DNA from 3 places in the Paenibacillus sp. J22P165 genome. Region 1 is predicted to be linked to each of the others. Evidence: riboswitches for the same ligand, from Rfam matches in the RefSeq annotation. Region 1 holds a riboswitch; each other region holds the start of a gene.
The links. Region 1 has a riboswitch for cyclic di-AMP ahead of AC58QM_RS13930 (ABC transporter ATP-binding protein). Riboswitches for the same ligand answer to the same signal wherever they lie in the genome.

Region 2: it holds a riboswitch for cyclic di-AMP, as region 1 does, so the genes downstream of both, AC58QM_RS31220 (APC family permease) here and AC58QM_RS13930 (ABC transporter ATP-binding protein) in region 1, are expected to answer to the same signal.
Region 3: it holds a riboswitch for cyclic di-AMP, as region 1 does, so the genes downstream of both, AC58QM_RS17335 (hypothetical protein) here and AC58QM_RS13930 (ABC transporter ATP-binding protein) in region 1, are expected to answer to the same signal.

What each region holds. Positions count from the first base shown of each region.
Region 1 is NZ_JCAUAP010000005.1:264,385-274,570, forward strand. It holds gene AC58QM_RS13875 (iron chaperone) at 1-104, opposite strand, end outside; gene AC58QM_RS13880 (macrolide family glycosyltransferase) at 143-1,351, opposite strand; gene AC58QM_RS13885 (MerR family transcriptional regulator) at 1,525-2,013, shown strand; gene AC58QM_RS13890 (SRPBCC family protein) at 2,028-2,468, shown strand; gene AC58QM_RS13895 (nuclear transport factor 2 family protein) at 2,504-2,836, shown strand; gene AC58QM_RS13900 (Dph6-related ATP pyrophosphatase) at 2,854-3,546, shown strand; gene AC58QM_RS13905 (SDR family oxidoreductase) at 3,600-4,385, opposite strand; gene AC58QM_RS13910 (hypothetical protein) at 4,541-4,762, opposite strand; gene AC58QM_RS13915 (Ger(x)C family spore germination protein) at 4,764-5,948, opposite strand; gene AC58QM_RS13920 (GerAB/ArcD/ProY family transporter) at 5,953-7,050, opposite strand; gene AC58QM_RS13925 (spore germination protein) at 7,072-8,673, opposite strand; cyclic di-AMP (ydaO/yuaA leader) riboswitch at 8,952-9,118, shown strand; gene AC58QM_RS13930 (ABC transporter ATP-binding protein) at 9,225-10,109, shown strand; gene AC58QM_RS13935 (DUF2705 family protein) at 10,117-10,186, shown strand, end outside.
Region 2 is NZ_JCAUAP010000017.1:76,259-86,444, forward strand. It holds gene AC58QM_RS31215 (YqkE family protein) at 1-75, opposite strand, end outside; gene AC58QM_RS31220 (APC family permease) at 121-1,956, opposite strand; cyclic di-AMP (ydaO/yuaA leader) riboswitch at 2,057-2,208, opposite strand; gene AC58QM_RS31225 (GNAT family N-acetyltransferase) at 2,476-2,925, opposite strand; gene AC58QM_RS31230 (MFS transporter) at 3,079-4,521, shown strand; gene AC58QM_RS31235 (NAD(P)/FAD-dependent oxidoreductase) at 4,829-6,058, opposite strand; gene AC58QM_RS31240 (EcsC family protein) at 6,274-7,029, opposite strand; gene AC58QM_RS31245 (iron chaperone) at 7,064-7,453, opposite strand; gene AC58QM_RS31250 (ABC transporter transmembrane domain-containing protein) at 7,669-9,768, shown strand; gene AC58QM_RS31255 (hypothetical protein) at 9,797-10,186, shown strand, end outside.
Region 3 is NZ_JCAUAP010000006.1:542,258-552,443, forward strand. It holds gene AC58QM_RS17295 (acetyl-CoA C-acetyltransferase) at 1-930, shown strand, start outside; gene AC58QM_RS17300 (CoA transferase subunit A) at 945-1,670, shown strand; gene AC58QM_RS17305 (CoA transferase subunit B) at 1,667-2,329, shown strand; partial or broken gene AC58QM_RS17310 (3-hydroxybutyrate dehydrogenase) at 2,345-3,121, shown strand; gene AC58QM_RS17315 (tannase/feruloyl esterase family alpha/beta hydrolase) at 3,155-4,696, shown strand; gene AC58QM_RS17320 (APC family permease) at 4,887-6,713, shown strand; gene corA (magnesium/cobalt transporter CorA) at 6,756-7,706, opposite strand; gene AC58QM_RS17330 (hypothetical protein) at 7,824-8,306, opposite strand; cyclic di-AMP (ydaO/yuaA leader) riboswitch at 8,694-8,863, shown strand; gene AC58QM_RS17335 (hypothetical protein) at 8,978-9,448, shown strand; gene AC58QM_RS17340 (nuclear transport factor 2 family protein) at 9,529-9,900, shown strand.

The DNA of each region.
Region 1 (10,186 bases):
TTTAACGTTGGAAATTGCTCCGCTACCCAAGTTAAAACCTCTTCCGTGCGTTCTCGATGCTGCGGATTATCAATACGCTCTATAAATTCCGTAAAAGCTTCCATTCAGCTTCCTCCCATCCATTAATTAGTTAGCTTTACTATTAACATTCGATATTGTTTTTAGACTTAAATTTGAAAATCTCATCCACAGCTTGATGATACCCACCCGATTGGCGAAGAAACGCTTGACTGTTGGCAGCAGCTTGCTTGAAAGAGGGGTCACTTAACACATGATCTACAGCTTCACGTAGTTGATCTACGGTCAACCCTTGCATCGCTAACGTTATACCTGCTCCGATATTCACGACTTGCCCTGCAATTATCGGCTGATCTGCGCTTTGCGGGATGACAATAAGCGGAACACCCTCGTAGAGACCTTCATGGACACTATTCATACCGCCATGTGTGATAAATAACCTACTATGCGTCAGGATTTCCATTTGCGGCACATAATTTCTGACGATGAAGTTGCTAGGAATTTCACCTAAATCGGCCATTTGTGTCCTACTACCAATTGACATCACAATTTTATGCTCCATGTTGCCTAATGCCTTCATACACAGTTTATAGAAATCAATCGCTTGGTTAAAGACTGTACCTAGTGAAATGTAAATCGTATTTTGCCCTTCGATAGCAGATAAGTCAAGGTCTACTTGCGCTGGCCGTTGAGAAATTGATGGACCTACAAACTGAAAAGTCTCATCGAAGGTATCTCCCTCAGGTTGGAACTCCCTAGTTGTGTAAACAATGGTAAGTGGTGCAGGATTGCAGAATACTTCATAAGGTGAAGGAATCTCTACCCCATATTTTTCTTGTAGCTGGATCGTCAGACTTTCAAACTTATCTTGAATGGGTTTCACTATTTCTGCAGGAACTTGTGTGTAAAAACGTTCTAACATGTGATCGAATGAGGTCTGCGTTTGCACAAATGACGTACAAGAGCTGATTGCTGGAAGCTTCAGCATTTGACCCAGTAAATGCCCACAACCAAACATCGCATCATGGATCATATAATCAAATTGCTCATCCTTGATCTGTTCAAGCACACTAGGTATGACGATATCTGCCGTAAGTAAAAGTCCGTTAATACGTTCAAGCGCATACGTTCTTCCACCTGAGATAAAGGCTTTAATAAATGCTTGATGGTCAAATGTGAGTACGGTAGCTCCCGTCTTTTCTATTCGTTCCCTATACGCTTCGATCGTAACATACACGACCTCTTCTCCACGCGATATCAGCTCTTGTACGACGCCAATCGTTGGATTGATATGACCTTCTGATCCACCATTGATAAATAAAACGCGCGCCAATACGACCACTCCTTAGGTTATCTGCTCTCTAGCTTGTGCAAGCTGATAGAACACTACCCTCTCATCATACAAATAAATGCCAAAAAAATCTCCTAAACACTTGAACCTGACGTTACGTTATGATTTATAGTATAGTTACCGGTAAACAGCTAGCGTAGCAAAAGGAGATGATTATGAAGCAGCTTTGGAAAGTGGGGGAACTTGCTAAACTCACGGGACTCACAATACGTACATTGCGGTTTTACGATCAAATTAGCCTGTTCTCGCCCTCGGCGCATTCCGTATCGGGACACAGGCTGTACAGTGAAGCGGATCTTTCGCGGCTGCAGCAAATTTTATCGCTGAAAGAGCTAGGCTTAACGCTGGATGAAGTGAAATCTGTATTAACCGGCAAGCAGTTTAGTCCACTGGAGATTGTATCGCTGCAAATGGCTCGTCTGAAAGAAAATATTCAGATTCAGCAGAATCTTTTGAACGAATTAGCGTACGTATCCAATCTTATGCAGTTGAAACAGCCTGTGACGATTGATGATTTTACAACATTGCTGGACATGATGAAAAAGAGTCATGAAAAATATATCATCGAACGTCGAATGACGTGGGAACACCGGCTAGATCTGCTTGGTGACCTCGTTGACGGACATTCCGACGATTCAAATTAAGGGAGCTGACTTCTATGAGTGAACGATTTGCCGTACATAACACATTTGTCATTGAGCGTATCTATAAAGCTTCACCAGCGCGAGTGTTTGCCTCTTGGGCGGATGCTCAACTGAAAGAGAAATGGTTCTCCAAACCGGATACCTTCGACTTTCGTGTCGGTGGTGAGGAACGAAGTCAGGGTGGCCCTCCTGATGGCCCTGTATTTACTTACGATGCCCGGTATCATGACATTGTCTCGAACGAGCGCATTGTATACAGCTACACCTTGGATATGGATGAGAAGCGGATGTCGACTTCGGTCACAACTGTGGAGTTCAAACAGGAGGGTACGGGTACGAAGCTGATTTTTACGGAACAAGGTGTCTTCTTGGATGGTCACGACACACCAGCTCAGCGCGAACACGGTACCAAGGAAATGTTGGACATGCTGGGCAAGCAGTTGGATAATCATTAAACGGACCACAATATATGGTTTATGGAGGAAGTACGATGACAGATTCGGTTGTACAAAGACAACTGCAAGCTTATAACGACAAAAATATTGACTTGTTCATGGGATGCTATAGCGAAGATGTAAAAATTTACGATTTTCCGGATACCCTCACCATGGAAGGACAAGCGGCTATGAGAGCACGCTATCAAAAATTGTTCGAGACCTTTCCCAATATGCATGCAACGGTGGATAAACGAATTCATCATGGCAAATATGTCATTGATCATGAAGAAATAACGGGACGATTAGAAGGCGGCGCTATGCTAGAAGCTGTTGCCATGTATGAAATAAAAGATGATATTATTATTAAGGTTTGGTTTCTTAGATAAAAAGGGGAATGATCGGAATGACAACAGTTAGGAATTGGCTAAATGGCGCCGACGGGCGTAAGTTTATCGCTTCTTTTAGCGGTGGCAAGGATAGTATGTTAGCTCTTTATCAGGCAATGAAGGTCGGCGAAGCTATGGGACTCATCGTTATGCTCGAGGAAGAAGGGAAACGTTCCAGATCCCATGGCATGCCTCCTGAGGTTATTTTTGCCCAAGCTGACTCTATTGGATTACCCGTATTTACGGCGGCAGCCAGTTGGGCTGATTACGAAAAAGTGTTTATTGGGCTGTTGGAGAATGCGAAGCAGCAAGGAGCCGAAGTTTTAGTAACCGGAGACTTGGACATGACAGCACATGGCTGTTGGCAAGACGAAGTGTCGGCAAAAGCTGGATTACAGCTGGGAATGCCTCTATGGCAAATGGATCATCGCGAAGCTGTGGAAACGTTCATTAATCTAGGATTTGTATCTATCCTTGTGACGGTTAACTTATCTTTAAACATGCGGGAAGACGATCTAGGACGCATATTAACCCATGCTTATATCCAAGAGCTTGTCGATCGCGGGATTGATCCCTGTGGAGAAGGCGGCGAATTTCATACCACCGTCATCGATGGTCCCCTTTTCAAATATCCAATTCCCGTTCGCAAATGTGACATTATAAGAAATGGTGAATATGCCTTTTTACCATTGGAGCTGGAACCCAAATAAAGAGCATCTCCCGTGATCATGCTCACGGGAGATTTTTTTGCCAACTGAAAGGATTATAGCAGCGATTCCGCGCCATCAATGAAAAGTTCCGTGCCCGTGATATGGCTAGAAGCATCAGAGGCAAGGAAAGCGACTAGATGGGCCACCTGCTCTGGTTGGCCAGGTGCGTGTTCCAACGGCTGACTCCCCTTCGGATACTTGACGGGAATTTTAATTTTCTCGAGCTCCGGCGTCGGCTGTGTATTCTCTCCGATATTGGTCTTGATGGACCCCGGGCAAATCGCGTTGACGCGGATTCGGTACTGGGCCAATTCTAAGGCAGCCATTTTGGCAAATGCCACTTGGCCAGCTTTGGACGAGCTATAGGCCGTCATCCCAAAATTGGAGAATGCGCGACTTCCGTTAATGGAACTCGTGATGACGATGCTGCCGCCATGTTCTTTCATTTGAGGAATCGCATGTTTCACACAAAGGAACGTCCCCTTTAGATTGACAGAAAGCGTACGATCCCAATCCTCCGGCTCCATGTCTTCGATCGGCGCCAAAACACCGTTGATACCAGCATTAGCAAAGACCATATTCAACTGTCCCCAGGTCTTGGCTACCTGCTCAAAAGCCTGTGCCACTCGGTCCGGATCGGAAACGTCAATATCAACAGTGATCGCCTGACCACCTGCTGATGCTATCTCTTGCTTCGTCTCCTCCAACCGTTCGTCCTTCAAATCAGCAAGGCATACTTTCATCCCTTGCCTCGCCAGCAGCACAGCGGCAGCTCGTCCAATACCGGATCCTGCTCCTGTGATCAAAGCAACCTTGTCCTTCAAGTCCGGCAGTATCATCAAAGCTTTGTGTGATGTCTGTATATTCACGAGGTACCACTCCTTATCTGTATTGGTAGTTGGCATGAGATCCCATTATTTGGTTTACCCAGTCAGGGGGAGAAACATGTGCCCCCACTAATCAATAAACTTTTCAGCCATCTTTTAAACAATACCTACAGGCCAATCAGTTCAGAAAATGGCTTGAAGACAAAGCTAATCAACGTAGTAGGACCTGGTGTATTGGGCAGATCCAACATGGATAACCCCCATACAAGAAGGAGCATTACAATGAATGTTGTTTTTTCTTGTTTTGTTTTTTGTTTTAGCTTTGGCCATTGAAACACCGTAATCAGTAACACACTTAATGTGACATAACTGAAAAAGTAACCATTCATATTACTCCACCTCCTCTGGTACACCTCCCGGTGCGTTAACAAGCCCCGTTCTGAGAATGTTAGCTTCGACATCTATCCTTACTTCCACCTTTGGGAATAACTCCTCCCAATTGTCCTTCACTTGCGCCCATTGCTTGGGATATTTCCTATGAAATACCTTAGCAAAGTTGAACACATCAACCTTTAATTGGCCTTGAACCACTTGAAGTGCCAGCTCGATACGGTCCTTCACGACACGTTCAAATTCCTTGTTCATATTGTTAATGACTTCCGGCTTCATCGGATCCATGTGCGTGCTGTTCTGAACGATTGCACCTTCCGTACGCACTTGAATCGTCATGATCCATGTCTCGCCATCAATGTTAGGAATTAATTTAATATCCGCAGTAACTGGATTTAAAGATATGACACTATCCTTTTCATCCATGATGAAGGTAATCGTGTAATGTTTTATTTTATTAATGATCCACAGTAAGCCCCGCGTTTCCTTTTCCGAGATTTCTCCAACCATCTTGTCTTTTTTAAAAATAGCTGTTCCCATTATGTAGGGAATGGTCTGAAAGGGTGCTGACGATTTGGCCCGTGGCAGAATTTGGACGAAGGGAAGCGCGGCCGATTGCGAATCACTCTTTAACATCATGCTCATTTGTTCCATGGTCACTTTGATGCCAATCTGCAGCTCGGTTAACTTGCGAATCACTTCCGCCGAAGTGCGTTCGATGGGAGGAAATAATTCAAGTGCATCCGCCGCTTTACCACCGCTGACAAGCAGATAGGCACGCTCTCTAGGATTAGGATGTCTAATCAGAAAGTCAAAATGATCGTGGATACCCGCTTCTGCCACTGATTTGCTGAAAATAAACACTTTGCATTGTCCCCAAAAAAGCTTTCTAGGCACGACTCGCTGGAGCTTGGACAATGCATCTGACATATTGAGTCCTTTGCCAGTTCGTATGACGGTGTGTCTGGCCGCTCCATTGCTGCCGCCGCTTGCTCCGCTTACGCCTGCGCCGTCTTGGCTCTGAGGAACTAAAATTTGAGCCGTCACTTGAATTTGGTTATCCTCAGTTTGGTCCAAAGCTAAGGCAGAGATCAACGCCAAATCATTGAGTTCCGTACGGTCCCAACAACCTGCAAGCACACAAATAGATAAGAGTACTAGGCATATCTTCAACCCTATTTTCATCTGTCTACGTTCCTTTACTCGTCGTTATCCTTTTGCGAACAACAGCCACTACAAGCAAAAGCGACGGAATGAGTACAAAGAAAAAGGAGACGTAGAACGGATTTACAATTTTCAAAAATACGCTTAAATGCGAAAAACTCTCAATATCCCAAAAACTAAAAACGAGAATACACAGACCCATCGGAAAAACATAAGGACGGTAATCGGAAAGCTTTAAACTTTGTGAGATGGAAAGCACCGCAACATAATAAAATATACTAATTTTAATAAAATTCCCGACGACCCACATGGCCAATAGCAAAGATTCCAAATTCTCAAAAAAATTAGCCACGCTAATGTAACGAATCGCGATTAAGACAGGGTATATTTTATTATCCGTATCGGGCCCAAATAAAAATAAGGAGACCAAGTCGACATAGATCATGGTTACAACCACGAATGAAAGTGAGATCACACTCCATTTCCTTGATTTGCTCAAATCGCTTAAGTACGGTAGGAAATAGGAAATTAGAAAAAACTCACTAAACCAAGCCTGCGGCGCTGCCGTTCCCTTAAACACAGGGACAATGCCTCTTTCCAAAAAAGGAAGAATGTTCTTTATGTCCATGTTGGGAATAAGCAGCACAAAGATGCACAAGGGTAAAATAAAGACAGGTGTAAAAATCACAGCACTTCGTGCAAGCATCTCCACACCACCTCGTACAGCGAAAGCCGCAAGCAGAATGATGGCGTAAACGATCATAAGAATCGGTGTTTTGAATAGGAAACAGGCCTTCACAAAATCAGCATATTGCCGAGCGATCTGACCTGCCCCATGCAGATTGAGAAATACGTAGAAGAGACTTAAGATCAATCCAGGAATTCTCCCGATAATGTGTGTGCTGTATTGGCTGATCGTCTGCTTCGGAAATAGCTCATGCAACTTAATCGCAACAAAAATGGCAATGAACCCGCTCACAGAGGCAAGGAGTGGTGTCATCCAAAGATCATTATGTGCGTAATGCGATGTTATGGTCGGCAGAGCCAAAAAGCCCGTTGCTAACACAGTCGGATACATCATAATTCCTAGCTGAAAGGCTGATATCTGACCCTTCTCTAGCATGTAGATTCACCACTCTTTCCATTACGTTTCGCTATCCTGCTTAGGACTTGGTTTCTGCCCAGGCGCCTGCCGGTTCTCGTTGTAATCCTGCCCTGTAAAGTGTGGGCGTTTATCCATCATCCACCATGGAGCCCGAATCAAAATATCTTTCATTTCACTCAGCTTTGGAGATGTGAGAGAAGACAAATAGGGAACGCCAAAAGAGCGCAAGCTGCACATATGAAGCACGATGGCAATGAGCCCCATCATAATCCCCAGAAGCCCCAGCGTGCCGGCGAGAAATATCAACGGAAAGCGCAGCATACGAATGGCAATTCCGGAGACGTAGCGCGGAACCATAAAGGAAGCGATGCCGGTAATCGCAACTACAATGACCATCGGAGCAGAAACAAGACCAGCTTGAACGGCCGCTTGTCCTATGACGAGTGCTCCGACAATGCTGACGGCTGCGCCGACTTGCTTCGGCAATCGTACGCCCGCTTCACGAAGCGCTTCAAAGGTAACTTCCATCAACATCGCTTCAACGAGAGCTGGGAAAGGTACGGCTTCACGCGCGCTAGCCATGCTGATCAATAAAGAGCCTGGCACCATCTCCTGGTGAAACGTAAGCAGCGCTACATACACCGATGGCAGCAAGAGTGAAATCAGGATAAAACCATAACGAAGCCAGCGAATTAATGTAGAGATGACAAAGCGCTGATAATAATCTTCCGCTGATTGAAACAAGGAAAAAATGCTAATGGGAGCAATTAAAACAAAGGGCGTTCCCTCAATTAGAATGGCGAATCTCCCCTCCAGCAGATTGCCACAAGTCACATCGGGGCGTTCTGTACTGAGCAGCTGTGGAAAAGGAGAGTAAGGCGCATCCTCAATCAATTCCTCGATATAGCCACTCTCTAGGATCCCGTCTATCCGAATGCGTTGTAGTCGATTCCTGACTTCGACCAATAGCGATTCATTCACAAGTCCTTCTATATAAGCAAGGACAACATTTGTCTGCGTGTACTCCCCCATTTTCATCGCTTCCATTTTGAGCCTAGGACTCTTAATAATTCGACGTATTTGAGAGGTCGTGATTCGTAAGGTTTCGGTAAAGCCTTCCCTCGGTCCCCTGATACCCACTTCAGCAACTGGTTCTTCAATGCCGCGCTTCTCCCATTTGCATAATCCTAATGCAAGCCCTTTCGCTTCCTTGTCACACAGTAGAATCGGATTTCCATTGGAGAGATAATCGACACATTTCTTAAAAGTATGTACTTCATTGACTTCAGAGACGGATATTCTTCGCTCGACTAGCTGCCAAACCTCATGATTCTGCTCGGAATCCTCCCGGATCAGTGGTGCAATGACATACTCATCAACAGCTAAGGCATCCGATAAACCTTCTATATACACTAAAATGGCTTTGATTCTTCCACCAATTCGGACAGATCGAAAAACCACGTCTGAGCAATTATGGTAAATCGAGCGAAGCATTTCTTCATTTTTCTCTAAATCTCTATACAGTTTATGCTGATCTGCTTCTATCACAGATGGCAGCGGATTCTGACTTTGATTGTGAACTGTTGTATGTTTCCTACTTAACTTATTGATTAGCTTGCTGACCAAATCGCGTTCACTCATTGGGATATTCCCCTTCAACCACGTTCGTTACTTGTAGCGTGCACTACTTTTCCTTTTTTATGAAAATTTCTCGCTGTTTCTGCCATCTGGTCATAGGAAAGTCATTGATATCCCTCTAAAAAGAAGTCACGTTGTAGAATTCGTTAGAAATGAGTATGCCATCTCATTAAATCGACTGCCTTTCGGTCAGAGGGTCAAAAAACCGAGAATATCGGGTAAGTTTGCATTTTACAATCCACATTGATCGGCGTATGATTCATTTAACAAATGAATATTTCCAATATTAAACACTTAATTCCCATCATGGGAAACGGGGGAACCAACCGAAGCCATTTCAATCACACTTGGCTTCACGGGGTGAATCCTGGACTGTAACAAGTCTAGGTAGGACGCTCTCAAGTCCGAATCCGACAGCTAACCTCGTAAGTGCTTTGAGAGAGAATCACACCCTTACCTTCTTTCATTGAAGAAGTCCGAGAGTAGAGTTTCTCTACGCCTTAGGGCTTCTTTTTGCTATGTTCACTATCAACTAAATAAGGGAGGCCCTCCAGATGAGTGTAATCGAAATTAATAATCTGACGAAGACCTATGGGAACGCAAGAGGAATATCCAACATTAGCTTTACGATTGAGGAAGGGGAAATTTTCGGTTTTATCGGACCCAATGGTGCTGGGAAATCAACAACGATTCGAACGTTACTGTCTCTCATTTATCCAACAAGCGGTACTGCTCGTATCTTTGGAAAAGACAGCGTCAAGTTCGCCCCTGAGATTAGGCAAGAGATCGGTTATTTGCCATCCGAAGTGTTTTATTACGACAACATGAAAGTAATTGATCTGTTAAAGTACTCTGCGAGTTTCTACAAAAAAGACTGTTCCAAGAAAATGAAAGAATTAATTGAGATTATGGATCTGGATGTCACTAAAAAAATCGAGGATTTGTCTTTAGGTAATAAAAAGAAAGTGGGCATTGTTCAGGGACTGCTCCATGAGCCAAAGCTCATTATTCTTGATGAACCAACGAGTGGGCTTGATCCGCTCATGCAGCAAAAGTTTTTTGATTTGCTCGAAGAGCAAAATAAGAAAGGGGCTACGATATTATTTTCCTCCCACATATTAAGTGAAGTTCAGCGATTGTGTGATCGCGTGGCGATTATTAAAGAAGGAAAAATTGTTACGGTCGAGAAAATCAGCACGTTAAAAGAAAACAATTACAAGAAATTTAAGATCGACTCTGCCTATGTATTGGACACGAATTACTTCCAAATGCCTGGCGTCAATAATATTGAAGTGAAGGGGCATTCCACCAGTTTCTTATTTAAAGGCGATATTAATCATGTGATGAAACGAATTGCTGACATTGACATCGAGAATCTTTGGATCGAGGAACCAGATCTAGAAGAGATCTTCATGCATTACTACGAAAAGGAGGCCTAATCGGACAATGAACATATTTCTGCACGAAATGAAGGCTTACAGGAAAACAACCCTCATATGGACGCTTTCTTTAATGT
Region 2 (10,186 bases), on a different contig from region 1:
TAAATCTTTCAGCGTTGCAGGTTTATCTTGCACACTAGCCGCAGCTGGCGTCATTTTTGCTTTCTTTTTCACCATAATAAGGTCACCTCGTCTACAAGTTCTCCCTATTATTGTACACCTCTATTGATGTAAATGATACGGTACTGTTGCAACAACGATATCCTTATCGGCTTGAAGCTTCGAACGAATCCGCGCCGCAGACTGATTATGGAGCAGACGATGCCACCATTTCTTCGGCATGAATTGTGGAAGAATAACCATGATGGATTGCTTCTCTGACACATGCGTATCGATACGATCAATGAATTCTGCCAGCGGCTTCAGGATCGTTCTATATCGCGATTTGAACACAACGAGTCGAACGCCTGGATCCCAGATCTGCCACTTCTCCTGCATCGATTCTTCATCCTCATCCGAGAAGGACACATAGAATGCGATAACGTTTGGCGAAAGCGATCTGGCATAGTTCAGAGATTGCTCAACCGCTTTGTGAATCCCAGCCACAGGTACGATAATGACGGGCTCTTTGGTACACACACGGTCTTGTGTGATATCAATGCGAAGTTGCTTCGCTACATCATCATAATGGTGACTGATCTTCGTAATGAGCCATAGTAAGATCGGCGTCACAACAATGACGATCCAAGCGCCTTCACTGAATTTGGTGATACAGAAAATAATCAGAACTGCTAGAGACACAATGCCGCCTAGACCATTGATAATTAATTTGCCAATCCAGCCGGAGACGCGCTCTTTCAGCCATTTGCGAACCAAACCGCTTTGAGCCAAGGTAAAGGATAAAAATACGCCAATCGCATAAAGCGGAATAAGTGCATCGGTTTTACCTTTGAAACCAATCAGAAGCAGACTTGCCAATACGCCTAACGTGATGATGCCATAATGATAGGAAAGACGATCTCCACGGAAGGAGAACATGCGCGGGAAGTTTTTGTCCTGAGCCATGATCGACGCCAAGATCGGGAAACCATTAAAACTCGTATTCGCTGCAAGCACCAGAATGAGCATCGTTGCGATTTGAGTCGCATAATACATCGTGCCACGGCCAAAAGCTTGCTCCGTCACCATCGATAAGACCGATGTATGACCATTAGGGTCAGGCGCAATTCCATACCCTAAAGCAATCAGCGTTACACCACCGAAGACGATGGCCAACAAGCCGCCTAAGGAGATAAGCGTACGCTTAGCATTTTTCACGGAAGGTGTTCTGAAATGGGGTACCGCATCCGAAATCGCTTCGATCCCTGTTACTGCTGAGCAACCAGAAGAGAACGCTTTAAGAATAACGAATAAGGTCAATGAGCTCGTTGCTGCGCTGGGTGCGAATTCGATAGCGTGTGTATTCAGTGAACCCGTGAGCAAATCGAAAATGCCTTTTCCAACTAACAACAGAATACAAAGGATGAAAAAATAAGTAGGTATGGCGAATACCGTGCCTGACTCAGAAGTACCTCGCAAATTCAGCCAGACCATAATCCAAACCAGCAGGATGGTAAGTGGAACAATGTACGGTACGGCAGATGGAAATGCAGACGTAATCGCCTGGACGCCAGCCGAGATCGACACGGCAACGGTAAGGGTATAGTCAATCAGTAAGGAGACTCCTGTAAGTCGTCCCCATACCATCCCTAAATTCTCTTTCGTAACCATATAGGCGCCGCCACCCATAGGGTAGGCTTCAATCACCTGTCTGTAGCTCAACACTAGCAGAAGTATTAAAGCAATAATGGAAATCGCAATCGGCAAGGAGAAGGCAAATGCAGCTACACCAACTGTTGCAAGCTCTAACAGAATCTGCTCTGTCCCATACGATACGGAAGATAAGGCATCGGAAGACAGGATGGGAAGTCCTTTCCAGACAGGCATTTTCTCCGACTCAATCTCACTCGACTTTAGCGGCTTACCAAACACAATTTTTTTCAATGAATCACTTGTCATTTCTCACTTGTTCCTCCAATTAAAACGAATATCACGCACCACACTTGAAAAATGGACGCAAAAAAACACAAGGAATGACCTTGTGTTTTAAACACATGTTCTCCTTTCTCACGATCGCTTACGAGGTTAGCTGCCGGGTTCGGGCCGCGAGAAATCTGCCCTAAAAGGTACTTGGTATCCGTACCCCTACTCACCCCATGATACTTTTGGTTCCCCCGCTTTTCTTAACAGAAAATTAAGCGAAATATTCAACTGTTCTGGTACGTGTTGAATACTACTCTCTTCTACTCACATAGTAAAGGATGGAAAAAACGTAAAAAGCCCCCTCCCACCTCTTGTATCACGCAATAATTCGCTTACAATTACTTGATTCTTTGATTATCTTCCATTTTCGTACGTAATCAGGGTATTTGATGAAAAGAAGTGGGTTGCATCCTTCAGAGGTTGTTCGATTCATGCAATCGTCCCTTCAAAAGGAGGAATTTCGGGGAAAATCCAGCTATTGGCTCACGGCTTCCCTTATATAATCGTGTAATTTACCCAATCCAGGCGTGTTGCGCCCATTTTGTCAAAAAACTGTTGTGCACGTTGATTATCTGGTCCGGTGACCCATGACATATAGGCATAACCGTTTTCCTTGGAATAACTTTGGCATTTCCTGAACAAATCTTCTTCTTCCGCCGCCCCACGAAATGGCTCGAGAAGGAAGAGGTCATTCATGATCGTAATAGGACTTGCTTTTATCGTACTCCAGGCAAAATACAACGTTGCAAAGCCGATGAGTTCCCCCTCCTTAACGACAACAAACTGTGTACCGCCTTGCTCTAGAAGCAGGCTGCTAATCAAACGATGAATAGCGGTGGTTTCCGGCCTTGGCTTCTTATAAAACCCTACGATATAGGCATACATCAACTCTGTGAGTGTCTCTAAATCTTCCATTTCCGCTTTTCTAATTATGTGGTGTCCCATCGTATTCCTCATTTATCTTTTTCGAATAATAATACAATTTAATGAATTAATATACAATATTCCAATGGTCATATACTTAAATTCATTGACACACCCTAACCCTCATGATAAACTGTAACAATTAATATTATAGTTTAGATCGGATGGTGTACCATGTCAAATTACACGACTACCTCACATCAAGAAATAGCGTCAGCGCCTCCTGAGATGCCAGGTCGCTTACGTGAAACACCGGTATCGTGGTTGCTCTGTTTTACCATTGTACTGGTGATTATGAACACGATGATGTTCAATCTGGCACTTCCCAAAATCTCTGTTCAATTCGAGCTCAGCCCCTCGACAGCATCGTGGATTGTTACGGGATATTCCATCATTTTCGCCATTGCCTCTATTACCTACAGCCGCTTGTCCGACTTCGTGCCTATTCGAAAACTCTACGTCATTGCCCTGCTTTCACTAGGCGGTGCTTCCGTCTTAGGGCTGTTCACGAACAGCTTCGGATTGTTGCTGCTTACAAGGCTGATTCAAGCATCTGGCGCAGGAGCGATCCCATCGCTGGGTATCGTTCTCGTCACACGTTACATCCCATTGTCTCGCAGAGGCAGAGCTATGTCGCTCATCTTATCCGCGGCTTCACTCGGCTTAGGACTCGGTCCCGTCGCAGGCGGTTCTATCGTTCAGTATTTGGGCTGGCACTTCCTGTTCGTTATTACTGGGATTACGCTTCTGCTTATCCCTATATTTTTAATCCTGCTTCCAAAAGAAAAAGCAGAAAGCGGCACGTTCGATTTCATCGGTGCTCTGCTCCTAGGCGTTGGAACGACTGGGCTGCTGCTCTTCCTAACGTCCAAGAGCATCATTGCCCTCTTAGTAGGTATACTCGCGATTGCCCTCTTCGCTCTGCGCATTCGCATGGCGTCGCAGCCTTTCGTGCTGCCTGCGTTATTCAGTGACAGACCTTATATGGCGCTCAGCGCAATCGGCGTTTCTTCCTACATGATTAGCTTCGGCTTCCTGTTCCTTGCGCCGCAGATGCTTGCTCGTGTATTCGGCTTAGCTCCGCTTACCTCAGGACTGCTGCTTTTCCCAGGAGCACTCCTAGCAATGCTGGTGTCGAATCGTGTTGGACGTATCATTGACCGTTATGGGAACACAGCACTACTTCGTTATGTGCCATGGTTGATGTTAGTTTCAACTGTACTGCTTGCTCTGACTGCCAGCTACTCCTCATATTGGATTGCTGCACTCTACATCCTAGTGAGCATCAGCTTCACGACACTTTCCAGCGCTGTATCCAATGAGCTCTCCCGGCAATTGCCGAAGGAACGCATCGGCTCCGGTATGGGCTTGTTCCAATTGCTGCAATTTTTCAGCGGAGCATTCGCTGTTGCGCTCTCGGGGAGCGCGCTGGTCTGGCAGAAATCGCTGCCGCTCGAACGTGCTTTTGATAACCTTATCTGGGGCATGGCGGTTATCGCGATCCTCACCATAGGAAGCTCTATCGTATACAAAAATTATGCAAAAAAACAGCGGACAGAGCTCGCCGCAACGGAGTCCGTTGGAAGAGCGGCGATGCCTAAGCCTGCAGCCGAATAAATACAGCCAGATGGCGCTCAAGCCCAGATTAAGGTGATGATATCATCTTAAATCTGGGCTTGGACATATTCTCACTTGGAATAAAGTGATGGCATAACGTTAAAGTGGTGAAATACGCAGGAAACTTCGACTTTGGAGCAAATAGCGCTATCACGTAACGTTATTGTGTACTTCGTGGCCTAATTGGTCTGAATAGCGTTATTCTATAACGTTATTCAAAGTCGTTGCTCCACCTTTCGTGAGCAAGTAACAAAAAATGAAAATCCCCTTCAAGCATCTACTTGAAGGGGATTTTACGTTAGACACATTAATTCGGCACATGATAATTGCGGGTCGTGGACTTTTGCTTCCAAATCATTTTCTTCCAAATGAGTGGAATGCCGCCAATGAGGTATAAATACCGAGCGTCGATTATTTTTTTGATAAAAGAAGCCCGACGTCCTTTCACTTTCTTTACTCTAAGCAACCCCACCGCCTCACCGCGTCCCAAGGATGCAACCGTCCCCCTGTAATCATACACAAATGGCTTTAACTCTTTGCCTCGAACTGTTTGCATGAGATTCCTTGCTGCATTATAGCCCTGTTGGACAGCAATTTGGGCATTAGCAGGATAAGGTACGCCTTCTGGACTCGTGACGATCGAGCAATCGCCGGTGATGAAGACCTCCGGGAATTGATAGGACCGCAAGCAACTATCTACCTTAACTCGGCCCCGTTGCACATCAAATCCAGCTTGCTGCAGCAAGGAATTGCCGCGGATCCCCCCAGACCAGACGACTGTGCCTGCGCGGATGAACTCCCCATTGCCCAGAATAACCCCTTCCGATGTGCACTCCTTGATCGCGGTTGATAGCTTATATTGCACCCCTTTGCGGCGCATCACTTCCATGCCATATGCAATCAGATCCTCAGGCAGTCCGGGAGGCAGTGCCGACGGGGAAGCTTCCACATTATAAATTCGGACATCTGCCGGATCAACGTCATATGTTTTGCACAGAACAGGAATGCGATCCGCCAACTCCCCGACGAACTCCGTACCCGTGAAACCCGCGCCGCCAACGACGAAGGTCAGATAATCCTTACGCTTCGGGGCCACCTTGGACTTGGCGAACATATACTCAATGTGTTGCCGAATAAAGCGGACACTGTTAATGCTTTTGATCGACATCGCATACTCATGCATACCCGGGATTCCGAAGGTCTCCGTCTCACTCCCCAGCCCTACCACGAGATAGTCATAGTCGAGCGTCGAATCTTCCAAGACCACCTTTTTCTCACTAGGGACAATCTCTTTAACCGTCGACTTCACGAACCGAATCTTCCGCTCATCAATCAAATCCGAAATGCTCACACGCGCGTTATCATGATGATCCGTGCCGGCAGCCGGCATATGCAGGTGTGTCGTAATAAAATGATAGTCATGCTTATTGACCAGTGTCACGTCCATTTCACTTCTTCTCATCTTCTTCTGCAGTCGTATCGCTGTGACAAGCCCGCCATAACCTGCGCCTAGGATCACAATTCTGGGTTTACTCATAGCCTCAACACTCCTCCATTTGTGAAATTAATCACATATATCCTTGTGAAAATAATCACAACTTCTCACAAGGTGAGCCGGTAACCGGCCCTCTTTCTAATATATGCGCGTGCGCGCTGAAAATAACTAGGTAGGGCATGAAACAGGCTATGGATTTATTGCAGCCAGTATTAGCTCCCCCTTCGTGGGGAAATACCTGCAAATCTGCATCCACGTCACTCCGCGCTTTTATCTTGCATCCAGCGCAGCCGAAAGCAATTCATGCCAGCCACGCCGAGCTCCTCCAGCAAGCCAAAGTTCGCCCAGGCGCCAACAACAGCCCCGATGCCGGGGATGAGCTGTAGCATTTTACGAAAATCAATCGTATCCCGGTACTCCTGCTGCAACTGCTGCCAATTGACTTGCTTCATGTAGTCCGCGGCTGGCGGGAATGTCTGCGAAATCATAGGCCAGCTTTTAATCGTTTTGAGCAGCTCAGGCTTCTTCTTGGAACTAGAGAATGCGAGCTGAAATACATAGAGGATGAACAATCTTTCCCTATAGTCCTTGGTCGAGTAGCCGTACACATGCGCTAATTCGAAAAGGAATTTCAGCTTAATCCCGATAAGAATCGGGAAATCGGCTAACCCGAGCAAAATACCGCCAGCTCCCGTTCCTGCTCCTTCGGCGGCGGCAATTTTTTTGTACAGTGACAACAGATCCTTCGCTTTCCCATCTCGTTCCGCCAAGGATAGATCGCGCAGCGGCTCGGAAGCCGGTATATAGGTGATCCCGAACAGCGTCGTTTGCACAATCCCTTTAACCGTTGCTGTAATCGTGTTGTGAACTTTCTCAGGAATAACTTGATTAATCCGATTTTGAACGGATTTGGAGGCCCGCTCGATCAGGTTCGGCTCCTTGAGCAGCCGTATTTCCCACCGTTTCAGCTTTCGCTGCATTTGCTCTTCGTAGATCGTGTACGGCTGTTCCATGGCTTCACCACCGTCGGTTAGATTACTTATATCTTCATTTCTTTTTCGGTGATTTCGTCTGCGCTTTTTCACTATTCCTTGCCACTCGATATTGCACGATCCTGCTGATTAACGCTAGGGGCAGCGGTCGATCATGCGGAAATTGGACGGCTCCTTTGGACCTCGGATACTGCGCCAACTCCGCCTCAAATTCATCAATACCATTCGGCGTGGGGTAAAAGCCAATATGATTTTTGAATGCTGCGAAATGTACCAAATTGCCATGCAGATCAAAGGTAGGCATTTGGTAGCTAATCTTCTCCGTTGCCTCTGGTGCGGACTCTTTAATGACCGATCTGATCGTTTGAAGCTTCTCCTGCATCTCAGGGGGAAAGGTTGCTATGTAGGCGTCGATAGATGCGAAGGCGGTTTTGGTTTCTTTCATGCACGGCATCTCCTTTATAAGGATAGTTAGTTGTATTATACACGTTAGGTAGGGAAGAATTCGAGTTGTATCCAATTGCTCATTTTTCCCGAATTATGACAAATCGTGTCGTTTACAACCCTAAAAAACTGCTGTAATCTTATTCTATTGAAAGGTGGCGATGATTCCTGAATTTCCTAAAAACCCTTTTGAACCTTTGGGTTCCCTATAAGCGGTTGACCAGCATTTTTTTATTCTGCCTCCTCCTAGAAGTCGGATATTCGGTAGCCGCTCCTATGAGCCTAAAATATATGGTTGACGAGGCTTTCATACCCAAAAATCTTCATCATTTCGCCATCATCTTGACCATACTCCTCGGCACCGGCTTTATCAATATTTGTGCAAGTATTGCCGGAGAATATGCACTAGGAAATCTTGGCGGCCAGATCATCAAAAAACTACGGATCGAGCTGTTTACACACCTACAGCGGCAATCGCTCCCCTTCTATCAAACATACAGAGTTGGCGATCTTGTCACCCGGTTCTCGGCAGATATGGGATCCGTAGAAAGAGTGGTTCGCATCGCATTCCCATTTTTCCTGAAGGAAGCTTTAAGCGTTCTGCTAGGACTCATTTTACTATTCTCTATTGAATGGAAGCTCACACTAGCTATGCTTGCCGGCTCCATGCTGATGTTTATCGGTCCAAAACTCCTCCAAGGGCGAGCGGAAGCCGCTAATACTAACTACAAAGAAGCGCAGGAACATTTTACGAATACGATTGATGAGATGGTTAAGGGACATAAAACGATTAAAAGTTTGCATCTGCAAGCCAGATTTCAAGAGCGAGCCCGTAAACAGGTGCATGAGCTCTTTTCCTTTGGTCTAAAATTGCAACTTACCAATGCCATGATGGAACGGCTCCCCCTTATATCACTTTTGATTTTGAATGGGATTATGATCGGTTTCGGCGGTTATTTGATCTTCCATGACATGATGACGATAGGTGATTTTATGGCTTTCTTCACCTTATTCTTAAGTGTAGGACAGTCAGCTTCTAATTTAGCCTACATCATTCCGAACCTTATCGATTCTAGTATTAGTTTTCGACGCATCCAAGAAATGATGGATCATCAACCCAGTGTTCAGGAGGTCACTCATCCTCTAGAGCTGCCTTCTTCTCTTCCCTCGATTCGGATGGATGATGTAACCTTCGGTTATAGCGAGGCGTCCGATCAATTACGACATGTAAGCTTGCAAATTGTTGCTGGCAGCTATGTCGCTTTCATTGGCACTAGCGGCTCTGGCAAAAGTACGGCACTGCAGCTGTTATCCCGCTTTTATGATCCAAAGCAAGGCACTGTCTCTATGGATGACCACGACATTCGCACCCTAAGTGAAGCTTCTTTACGAAGACAGTCTACACTCGTTACGCAGGATACCTTCTTATTTAATACGACCATTCGGGATAACTTACTGCTGGATAGCGGTGCTTCCGAAGATGAAATGATCGAGGCAGCCAAGCAGGCGAACATCCATGATGTCATTGCAAGTTGGCCTGACGGATACGATACACAGGTGCATCATGAAGGGGGCTCTCTATCAGGTGGCGAACGCCAACGGTTATCGATTGCGCGAGCTCTCCTCAGAAAACCGAACATTCTGCTGCTCGATGAAGTAACATCAGCATTGGATCCAGCTACAGAAGCGGACATTAATCAGCTCTTAGATCGGCTTAGATCCGAGATGACCATTGTATCCGTAACGCATCGCTTGTCCTCAGTTAAGAATGCCGACTGCATTTATGTGTTCCATGACGGCCGAATTGTCGAATCTGGTACCCACCATGAGCTCCTACATAAAAGCAATCTCTACCGCAGCCTGTGGGATAAGCAGGTCGGATTTAACCTGTCTCTGGACGGGCTTTACGCCACGGTGGATATGGACAGGCTTGCCAAGCTTCCCTTCTTGGAAGGTATTGCACCTCCGTTGCTTAAGAACATCGCTATGTTATGTTCGACCGAAACCTGCAAAGAAGGCGAGAATGTTGTGAGCGAGGGCGATGAGGGTAACAAATTTTACATCATTGTCCGTGGTAAATTTGAAATTATAAAACGTATGCCTGATGGTGGGGAACGCCGGGTTGCCGTATTGCAAGATGGGGATCATTTCGGTGAAGTTGCTTTGCTTCACAATGTACCTCGAAACGCAACCGTAAGGGCGATGGGACCCTCGGTACTGTTGTCCATCAGACAAGAAGATTTTCACCGTTTAATGGCCGAACACCCGCAGATTCTAGAGTCTTTGGAACAAACACTTCAGAAACGAATTGGATAATGACTGGAAGTCAGAAAGGAGACACGCAATGACGCTAAACTTCCAAAAGTGTGTCAGCGATGACGATTTCGCCAAGGCCAGTTTATTCATGTTAGCCCATAAGCGTGACCTGCATGCTTCTTATTCTACGTTAGAAATGATTACGCTCATCTATTCCTACGTGACGCAGGGCAATCTGATTTGTGCGAGGGATGCCGATAACCGTGTGGTGGGAATCGTGGCCTATTACTACGGAACACCAGAACAGGAATTTCAGGATAAGGATGTTGCCTTAGTAGATATTGCCATTGCTGATAAAGCTTATCGAGGGTCACGCTTATTTATCCAGGGACTGAATTATATGGTGATTCAGATCATAGAGGGACATCCACAGGTCCAGGAGTTCAGGCTTGCCGCCTTGGCCGAGAACGACTATCTC
Region 3 (10,186 bases), on a different contig from region 1:
TGCGGATCCGGACTTAAGGCGCTTCAAATGGGCTATCTCTCCATCCGGAGCGGGGAGAACGATATCGTGGTAGCTGGCGGGATGGAGAATATGAGTCAAGCGCCATATTTGCTCCAGGGGGCGAGGACTGGTTTCGGTATGGGTGACCAAGTGCTGGTGGATGGTTTGCTAAAAGATGGCTTATGGTGCGCCCACAATGATTATCATATGGGAATAACCGCTGAAAATCTGTGCACTCGATACGGTTTAGTTCGAGAAGAGCTGGATATGTACGCCTTGGGGAGTCAAAGAAAAGCTGCAGCGGCTGCAACTGAAGGAAGGTTCAAAGCGGAGATTGTGTCTGTACACGTGCCTGGACGAAAAGGAAGCACGATCCGCGAAGATCAGGATGAATACTTGCGACCTGACACAAACATGGAAGCATTATCGCAGCTTCGTCCGGCATTTCACAAGGATGGCATGGTTACGGCGGGCAACTCTTCCGGCATTAATGACGGAGCGGCGGCATTCGTTTTGATGAGCCATGCGAAAGCACAATCCCTTGGGATTCGGCCAATGGCTCTCATTCGTTCAAGCTCAGTGGTAGGCGTAGACCCTGCCTATATGGGAATTGGGCCTATTCCAGCTACTGAGCAAGCCTTGAGAAAAGCTGGATTGACGATACAAGATATGGACTTAATAGAAGCGAATGAGGCATTCGCTGCACAATCGCTCGTCTTTTCGAAACATTTTGATTTGGATGATCATACACTTAATGTTAACGGCGGTGCGATTGCACTAGGACATCCGATTGGTGCCAGCGGTGCAAGAATTATGGTGACACTTCTCTATGAGATGATGCGGAGGGAATCTCAGTACGGACTAGCTACGCTATGCATCGGCGGTGGACAGGGCATTTCTGTTATCGTGGAGCGCTATTTGCATGATTAGGAGGAAACGTTGACATGAAAAGCATAGCAACATCGTTTGATGAAGCGGTTGCGGAAATTAAAGATGGTTCCACGCTCATGGTTGGCGGGTTCGGACTGGTAGGCATTCCCGAAAATTTGATAGTGGCACTCGCAAGAAGCGGAAAAAGGGATTTAACAGTCATTTCCAACAACTGTGGTGTCGATGACTGGGGACTGGGTTTGCTGCTTCATAATAAGCAGATTAAGAAAATTATCGCTTCTTATGTCGGAGAAAATAAAGAATTTGAACACCAGCTCCTCACGGGGGAAATTGAAGTAGAACTTCTGCCGCAGGGAACACTTGCGGAGAAAATAAGAGCAGGAGGCGCTGGGATTCCAGCCTTTTATACCCCGGCAGGCGTTGGAACTGATCTTGAGGCACATCGAGAAACACGTGTGTTCAATGGAAAAACCTTTTTGATGGAAGAAGCATTAACAGCTGATTTCAGCCTTATTCGAGCAGCCGTTGCAGATAAGATGGGGAATTTGATATACAACAAAACAGCACGGAATTTCAACCCGCTAATGGCTGCGGCAGGGCACAAAACGATCGTGGAGACAGAGCAATTAGTCGAAGCAGGGCAGCTCGATCCCGCAAATATTCATACGCCGGGTATCTACGTGCAAACACTTATCGTCGGGCAGCAACAGAAGAGAATTGAGAAAATAACCATCCGCAATGAGCTGTATTGCATACATAGCAGGGGAGGAAGACAATGAAAGCTTGGTCCGTTCGTGAAAGAATTGCCATCCGCACCGAGAAGGAGATTGAAAGCGGTTTCTATGTCAATCTTGGCATCGGTATTCCTACATTGGTAGCTAATTTTATCCCAAGCAGCAAGCAAGTGATGCTCCAATCTGAGAATGGGCTGCTCGGAATAGGTCCTTATCCGAAGCAAGATCAAATCGATCCGGATCTAATCAATGCTGGCAAAGAAACAATAACGGCCATTGCGGGAGCCGCTTATTTCGATAGCGCCGATTCATTTGCCATGATTAGAGGCGGACATATTGATCTGGCCATTCTCGGTGGAATGGAAGTGTCGGAATTCGGAGATCTCGCGAATTGGATGATTCCCGGCAAGATGATCAAAGGAATGGGCGGCGCTATGGACCTTGTTCATGGTGCAAGACGTATCGTAGTCATTATGGATCACGTGAATAAAGATGGCCAACCGAAGATATTGCGACACTGCCGTTTACCTTTGACTGGCAAAGGGGTTGTGAATCGGATTATTACAGATCGTGCGGTCATCGATGTTACCGAACAGGGACTTGTGCTGATGGAAGTTGCAGAAGGATACACGTCTGACGATATTCAAGCCGTGACAGAACCGCCGCTTCGTATCGCGGAGAACCTTATTTTGAACGCTTATTAAATGGGGGTGAAGTTGATGTTGCCTAATCAAATTGTTGTAATTACAGGCGCTGCAAGGGGAATTGGATTTGAAATCGGGAAAAGATTTGCCGAGTCTGGATCGACCGTCATTTTAACAGATAAGGATAGCAGTGCTGTTGTGAAATCAGCGGAACAGTTGCAGTTATTAGGGCTGGATGTCCATGGTATCAAACTGGATGTTACATCGGAAGCTGAGATCGCCGCAGCAATTCGCCACATCGAGAGGATATGGGGAAGATTGGACATTCTGATTAACAACGCGGGGATGCAGTTTGTTTCTCCGATTGAAGATTTTCCGACGGAAACATTCGAATTGATGATTAAAATCATGCTCACAGCTCCCTTCATTACGACGAAGCTGGTTGTTCCCATTATGAAAAGACAACAGTTCTGAAGAATTATTAACATTTCATCGATTAACGGATTGGTCGGCTTTGCTGGTAAAACGGCCTATAATAGCGCTAAGCATGGCGTAATAGGATTGACCAAAGCGGTTGCTTTAGAGACGGCTGCACACGGAATAACGGTCAATGCGCTTTGTCCTGGTTACGTAGATACAGCCTTGGTAAGGGAGCAATTACATGATGTAGCCGCTCTACATAACACTTCGCCTCAGTTAGCTTTAGAGAAGGTCATCTTACCGCTGGTTCCGCAACGCCGTCTACTGGAGATGAACGAAATCGCGGAATATGCCTTGTTTCTTGCTGGAGAGCATGCCAAGGGAATAACCGGCCAAGCCATTGTGATTGATGGAGGTTATACCGCACAGTAGCTCGAATCTTTAGGAGTAAAGGAGGTTGAATCTATGATGGAAGCTATGTTCAAAGATGCCAACATCGATGGGTGTACGATTACATGTGTTCAAATGGTGCGTGAAGGAAATTTTACACTTCCGGACGGTGGAATTATATCTGATCTTCCTGCATTTTGCCGCGTTGCCATGCAATTGAAACCAACCCCCATCTCGAATATCCACGTGGAGGTTTGGCTGCCTCAAGAAACATGGAACGGCAAATTCCTCGGCACGGGCAATGGAGGGAGTGCTGGCGCCATCGCCTATGCTCGCCTTGCTTTCGGATTACGGCGAGGGTATGCAACGGCTAACACTGACTTAGGCACTTCCCCTCATGTCGATTCAGCCATTGGTCAACCGGAACGTTGGGCAGATTTCGGCTATCGTGCAACACATGAGATGACAGTTGTTGCAAAAGAAATCATCGCCATGTACTACCGAAGACCAGCTAGTTACGCTTACTTCGTAGGCTGTTCGACTGGCGGTCAACAGGCATTGATGGAAGCACAGCGGTATCCGGACGATTATAACGGCATCCTTGCAGGAGCTCCAGCTAACAATCGTACGCACCTGCACGCTGGATTCCTGTGGAATTATAAAGCCGTGAATCAGGTGCTTGAGGGTGAATTTTTCTCAAAAGAAACCATAGATGCAATAACAAATGCGGTGATCGAGCAATGGCAGGGAAAAGATGGCGGTGCACCTGCAGATAACTTTTTGACCGATCCAAGGAAATGCGGTTTCGATCCTGATACGATTTCAAATCGCAGCCATCTCGCTAAAGACAAGGGACTCACGAATGCCCAAGTGTTAGCACTAAAGCAGATTTATGCGGGTCCAACCAATCCAAGAACCGGAGAACAGATATATACGCCATTCCCTTATGGAAGCGAGAATTGCTCAGGGGGGTTAGATCTTCAACAAGATCCCGAGCGGTTGCCCTCATCGCTGCTGTATATGTTTCGTTGGGTGTTCGGCGCAGGATTTGATTACAGGACATTCGATTTTGACTACGATTTGGATGTATTAAATGAAAGATTAGCTCCGCTTCTTAATGCAAATAATCCGGATTTAAGTGCGATGAAAGCACTAGGCGGGAAAATTATGATGTACACAGGGTTGTCAGACCCGCTGGTACCGTATCAAGATGCGCTTCACTATTACGAACGGGTTATTGAAGCCCAGGGTGGATTAGCTCAAACGCAAGACTTTTTTCGGTTTTTTCTTATCCCGGGAATGGGACACTGTGGAGGCGGTCCGGGGTTGAACGATATTGGTCTTGGTGGAGTTGAAAGTGCTCAACTAGATAGCGAACATGATATTCTAAACGCACTCGTTGCTTGGGTGGAACATGGAAACGCACCAGAGCAATTGATCGCAACAGCGTTTAAGGATAGTTTTGCTCCGAATGGGATCAGCTTTCAGAGACCTGTTTTCCCTTATCCGAAGTTCCCGCAATACGTGGATGGAGATCCGAATTTGCCAACCAGCTATCAAGGAATTCATCATGAACGGGGTGGCGTTCTGGTACCAGCGGAACGATATCTTGTTTAATGCGAGATTATCGCCAATAGATAACCTTGCTAACCGTGCCGCTGATCTGCGGCACGGTTTTTCTACGCCTATTGCCAAAAATGACTAAACAAGGTGATAATGGAGAATGCAAATTGGGTAGTAATATACAAGCGTATATAACCTGTTCTCAATAGCTCTAAAAAATAAAATGTGGTGGTGAAGCTACTCAGTGTTATCTTCTTTAAAAAGATTTTTGATTGGACGACCGTTAAAATCAACAGAGTTAGGGGAACAAAAACTAAATAAAACGAAGGCACTAGCCATCCTTTCGTCAGATGCTCTATCTTCAGTAGCTTATGGCCCAGAACAAATATTAATTGTCTTAATGACAGTAGGCGCGGCTGCAATTTGGTATTCGATTCCGATTGCAATTGGTGTTTTAATTCTTCTTTTGGCACTTATCTTGTCTTATAGACAAATTATCTTTTCCTATCCTCACGGTGGTGGAGCCTATGTCGTGTCCAAGGAAAATCTGGGTACGTATCCTGGACTCATTGCAGGAGGTTCGTTGTTAGTCGATTATATTTTGACAGTAGCCGTAAGTGTGTCTGCAGGTACGGATGCGATTACTTCCGCATTTCCAAGCCTACATGCCCATAACGTGCTCATTGCCATTGTATTCGTCCTCTTTATTACAACATTGAATTTAAGAGGTGTAACGGAGTCAGCTTCTATTTTAGCCTATCCGGTATATTTATTTGTGGTAGCATTATTTATATTAATTGGTGTGGGGATATACAATATTCTAACGGGGCAAGTCTCTCCAGAAATCCATACTTCAATTGGTACACCTGTTGCTGGGATCAGTTTATTTTTATTGTTAAAAGCATTTGCCTCAGGGAGCTCTGCTTTAACCGGAGTTGAAGCGATCTCGAACGCGATTCCTAATTTCAAAGAACCTGCTCCTCATAATGCCGCTAAAACATTAGCCGCGATGGGCACGTTATTGGCTCTCTTATTTGCAGGAATCGTATATTTGGCCTTTGAATATGGCATCGTTCCCGCTGCAGAGGTAACCGTTGTATCGCAAATTGCGGAACAGACCTTTGGACGAAACTTTATGTATTTCTTTATTCAAGGAACAACAGCATTAATATTAATCCTTGCAGCAAACACAGGGTATTCGGCATTTCCTTTACTTGCGGTTAATTTGGCAAAAGATAAATTTATTCCCCGAATGTTTACCATACGAGGAGATCGATTAGGATATTCTAATGGGATTATCATTCTTGGCGTATTATCCATCGTTTTAATTATTGCTTTTAAAGGACAAACGGAACATCTTATCCCACTTTATGCAGTCGGTGTATTTATCCCATTTACCCTTTCTCAGACAGGGATGGTAGTCAAATGGGTCCGAGAGAAGCCCGCAGGATGGGTCACCAAGCTCATTATTAATACAACAGGGGCTGTAATTAGCCTTATCGTGTCGTTAATGTTCTTTTTAACCAAGTTCTCACAAGTGTGGCCAGTCTTAGTTTTCTTGCCTTTAATCATCTATCTCTTTCATCGAATTAAGCAGCATTATGAGGCAGTTGGCGACCAGTTAAGACTTGCAAACCGCCAACCATCAATCCCTGTTGAGGGTAATGTCATAATTGTCCCTGTGGCGGGTATTACACATGTCGTGGAGAACTCATTAAACTATGCCAAATCGCTTTCACCTCACCAGATCATTGCTGTCTATGTTCCATTTGAACGTGAAGATGAAGCGATGTTTGAGGAGAAATGGGAGAAATGGCAGCCTGATGTGAGGCTTGTGACGCTGCACTCCCCTTACCGAAGTATTATTAATCCACTGACCAAATTCATTGATACAGTTCAGCGTAAAGCCGGTGAATCGAATTATCAGGTTACCGTGATTATCCCGCAGTTCATTCCTAAAAAAGGCTGGCACAATATTCTGCATAACCAATCGAGTTTACTCATTCGTGCGCATCTACTGTATCGGAGAAATGTAATCGTAACTACGGTGCCGTATCACTTAACGAAATAGCAAGCAAAGCCGAAATTCCTAAATGAGGAAATTCGGCTTTTTTCATTTAAACCATCCCTTTTTTCTAAAAGCCATAAACATGCCAAAACCGATTCCGAACATGACTGTTAAAGCGATAAAATAACCCCATTGCCAAGTTAATTCGGGCATGTTAGTAAAGTTCATTCCATAAACTCCTGCTATGAATGTTAAAGGCATGAAGATCGTCGTTATGACAGTTAAAGTTTTCATAATGGTACTCATTCTATTGGAATTAAGAGAGATATAGCTGTCTCGTAAATCAGCTGTCATATCTCTGTTAGAATCGATCATTTCTGAGAGCTTCAACAAATGATCGTAAACGTCGGTATAGTAGTGTAAAAGTTCATGAAAACCCTTGATTCGTTCTGAATTCAGAATTCGATACAGAAGATCTCTCATAGGCACTATTGTTCTTCGAAGTTTTAATAGTCTGGATCGAATTTCAAATATATCTTCCATAAGTGCTTGGGTAGTTTCCGAACCAACGTTATTTTCGATTTCGTTTAATTGATCTTCAATTTGATAGATACTTGGAAAATACTGATCTACTAACTCGTCCATAACTACATAGGAAGCATACAGAGGACCTTTATCAACGCCATTTTTCTGCTGGGCTATTCGACACCAGGCATCTTCGATCTCCCTTGAAGAATTGGTATGAAAGGTAACGATAAAATTTGCTCCTAAAAATAGGTCCACTTCTTCAGCGGCTAGTGTTGTTTGATTGATGGCATGCATGACGAAAAAGTGTACATCTTCATAGTGATCTAATTTTGGCCGTTGTAAATAATGAAAACAATCCTCAATTGCAAGTGGATGAAAGTTAAAATGTTCTTCTAATAACTTGGACTCTTCTTCACTAGGTTGGTTAAAATCAACCCAATACCAGTTATAGTTTGAACTTGAAAGCTGAGTTAGTTGAACATCCTGTATAACTTCTAAATCTTTTGTGATAGCAATTGTACGAATCATTCTGAATTGGGCCCCTTAGTTAAGTAAATGATGATCTTCTTGTTATTCCAACATAGGAATCTTATTATAACAACCGTACATGCCATTCATAAATTTAAAACGCAAAACAGATAGCCCTTACTTCACAGTAGGGCTACCTTTTTTCATTGAGATTTCCATCTGATGCTCTTCACGCACGCGCTGCATAAACACTTGAAGCTCTTCCTTGGTTTCACAAACGGCTGCATGTTCTAACCAAACAAAGAATTTCTTCTTCAGAATGGCTGAAACATGAAGGGGGTAGGTGTCACGCGATTTAATGATATATAACCCTGGGGAAACCTCATTCCAAGGTGAATTGAAAATAGTGCGAAGGGATAAGCGAGTGCGATGCTCCCAATCTTGTTTTTTCTGCTTGTTTCTAATAGATTGATACATTCTCATAATCATTTGATGATCCGATATTTCGGTCCATGTTGAGAATCCTGACAGGGTGGCATCTTGTGTAATTTCGGACCTTTCTTTAGAAAACCAGTAACCAACAATTATGGGAAAATGATTTTCTTCTTCAAGCCATAAGACACCAAACCATTCGTAATGCAAATCAATTGGATTTAACAAATGAGGTGCTATCCCTAAATAATAATGGGGGGAGGAAGTCATGACATTTCTCCTTTTGACTTAATCTCAAAGTCGGTTGTAAGCGAATATGTCATAATTGTAACGTTGAACCGTGTAAAAATGGGGTAAAGAATGGATAGTAAACGTATAAAAATTGAATAAAAACAAACTTCTCGACTTTATCAAGGTCGTTAGCCTATAGCCTAATTATTGAGAAAGAAGGCAAAAACGAAAGAAAACTGAAGCATTTCTATCGATAATGCAAATGATTTCTAATTGGACGCGCTTCCATAAGCGCTGGATGCCTCAGATTGCGAAATAGGTGTCTCCAACGCATTTTACATTTATGAGCAATCGGCGTAACATTCGATTCAACAACAACAGATTTGAAGCAAAACGCTGAGTTTCCGCAAGGAAAACGGGGGAACCAACCGAAGCTGATCCGATATAGAATCGGTTTCTCGGGGTGAATCTAAAGCAGGCATAGCTTGCCAAAGTAGGGCACTTCCAAGCCCGAATCCGACAGCTAACCTCGTAAGCGAATTGGGAGAGAACTACCTTCTTTTCGAGTCTTCATTAGCGCACTTATGCGACTTCGAAGCCCGAGAGTAGAGTTTCTCTGCTCTTTGGCTTCTTTTTGTTGTTCACAATTTGAGGAGAGTGAATCTATTATGTATCCCGAACCCCTGACTCTAGTAAGAGAATCCGATGAATGTACGCAAGAATGTAGAATTACCCGTATTGAATGTTTTCAATTCGATTGTGAATTATCCGATAAGCTGCAACCCGAACATGGTGATGACTGTCATTGCGGTTTACTGACGATTTCAACGAATCTTGGAACATGTGGTTTAGGGCAATTCGTAATTCCATGCGGCAATCTAAAGGGAGATTTTGTGCAATGGGCAACTGTTTTTCAGAAACTCAAAGGACTGAACCTTACAGATGGCATACAGTACGCTCATCAGAGACAAGAGGCATGGGGAGAAGTACGCACACATTTAATCAAATCAGCACTAAGTGATCTGTCCAAAAAGCTTGAACATGCATCTCGTGCATATCAGAAAGAGAAAGAAGATTTGAGTTTTCTAAGTGATCGCAATTATTTATTTGAGCATTCTGGGGCGTATATCTCTTTCTAGGGATTTGAATGTTCACACCTCCATATGATAGAGTTTTTAGAGAAATCAGGGAACGATAAAAGAAAGGGAGATAGGGAAGGATGACCTCTAACAAGGAGAAGGCTATATCGTTTTTGCAACTGGTGGCGTCGGGAGAAGTACGTGAAGCATTCCGGAGGTACATCGGTCCGGGATTCCTCCATCATAATCCCTATTTCCGTGGGGACGCAGATTCTCTTATGATCGCAATGGAAGAGAACGCCGCGAAGAATCCTCACAAAACCCTGGGGGTCAAACGTGCCATCGAAGAGGGTAATATTGTCGTGGTACACTCCCATGTTCAACAAAACCAAGAGGACATTGGGGGAGCAGTGGTTCATATTTTCCGCTTTAATCAAGATCTTATCGTTGAATTCTGGGATGTGGGACAGCCCATACTTGTGAATTCCCCTAATGAGAATGGCATGTTCTGATGGGGAATAGAGGTTGTCCCAAAAGACAACCCTGAGGATCGGAATCCACCGTAGATTGTGTGTTTGGCGGAATGGAGCGTTCTGAATAGATGTATAAACTACAGCTAATTTGCTCGAATCTGACGTGTTGGGATGATTAGATGGAAAAATGCTCTTCTGTCAAGAAAGTGGACGTCACTAAGTTATGCGACCCGTTGGTAATATAGTTGCTCAAATTGAGCGGGAGATATGTAGCCAATGGTGCTATTCGACCTTGTCCGGTTGTAAAAGAACTCAAGATACCTGT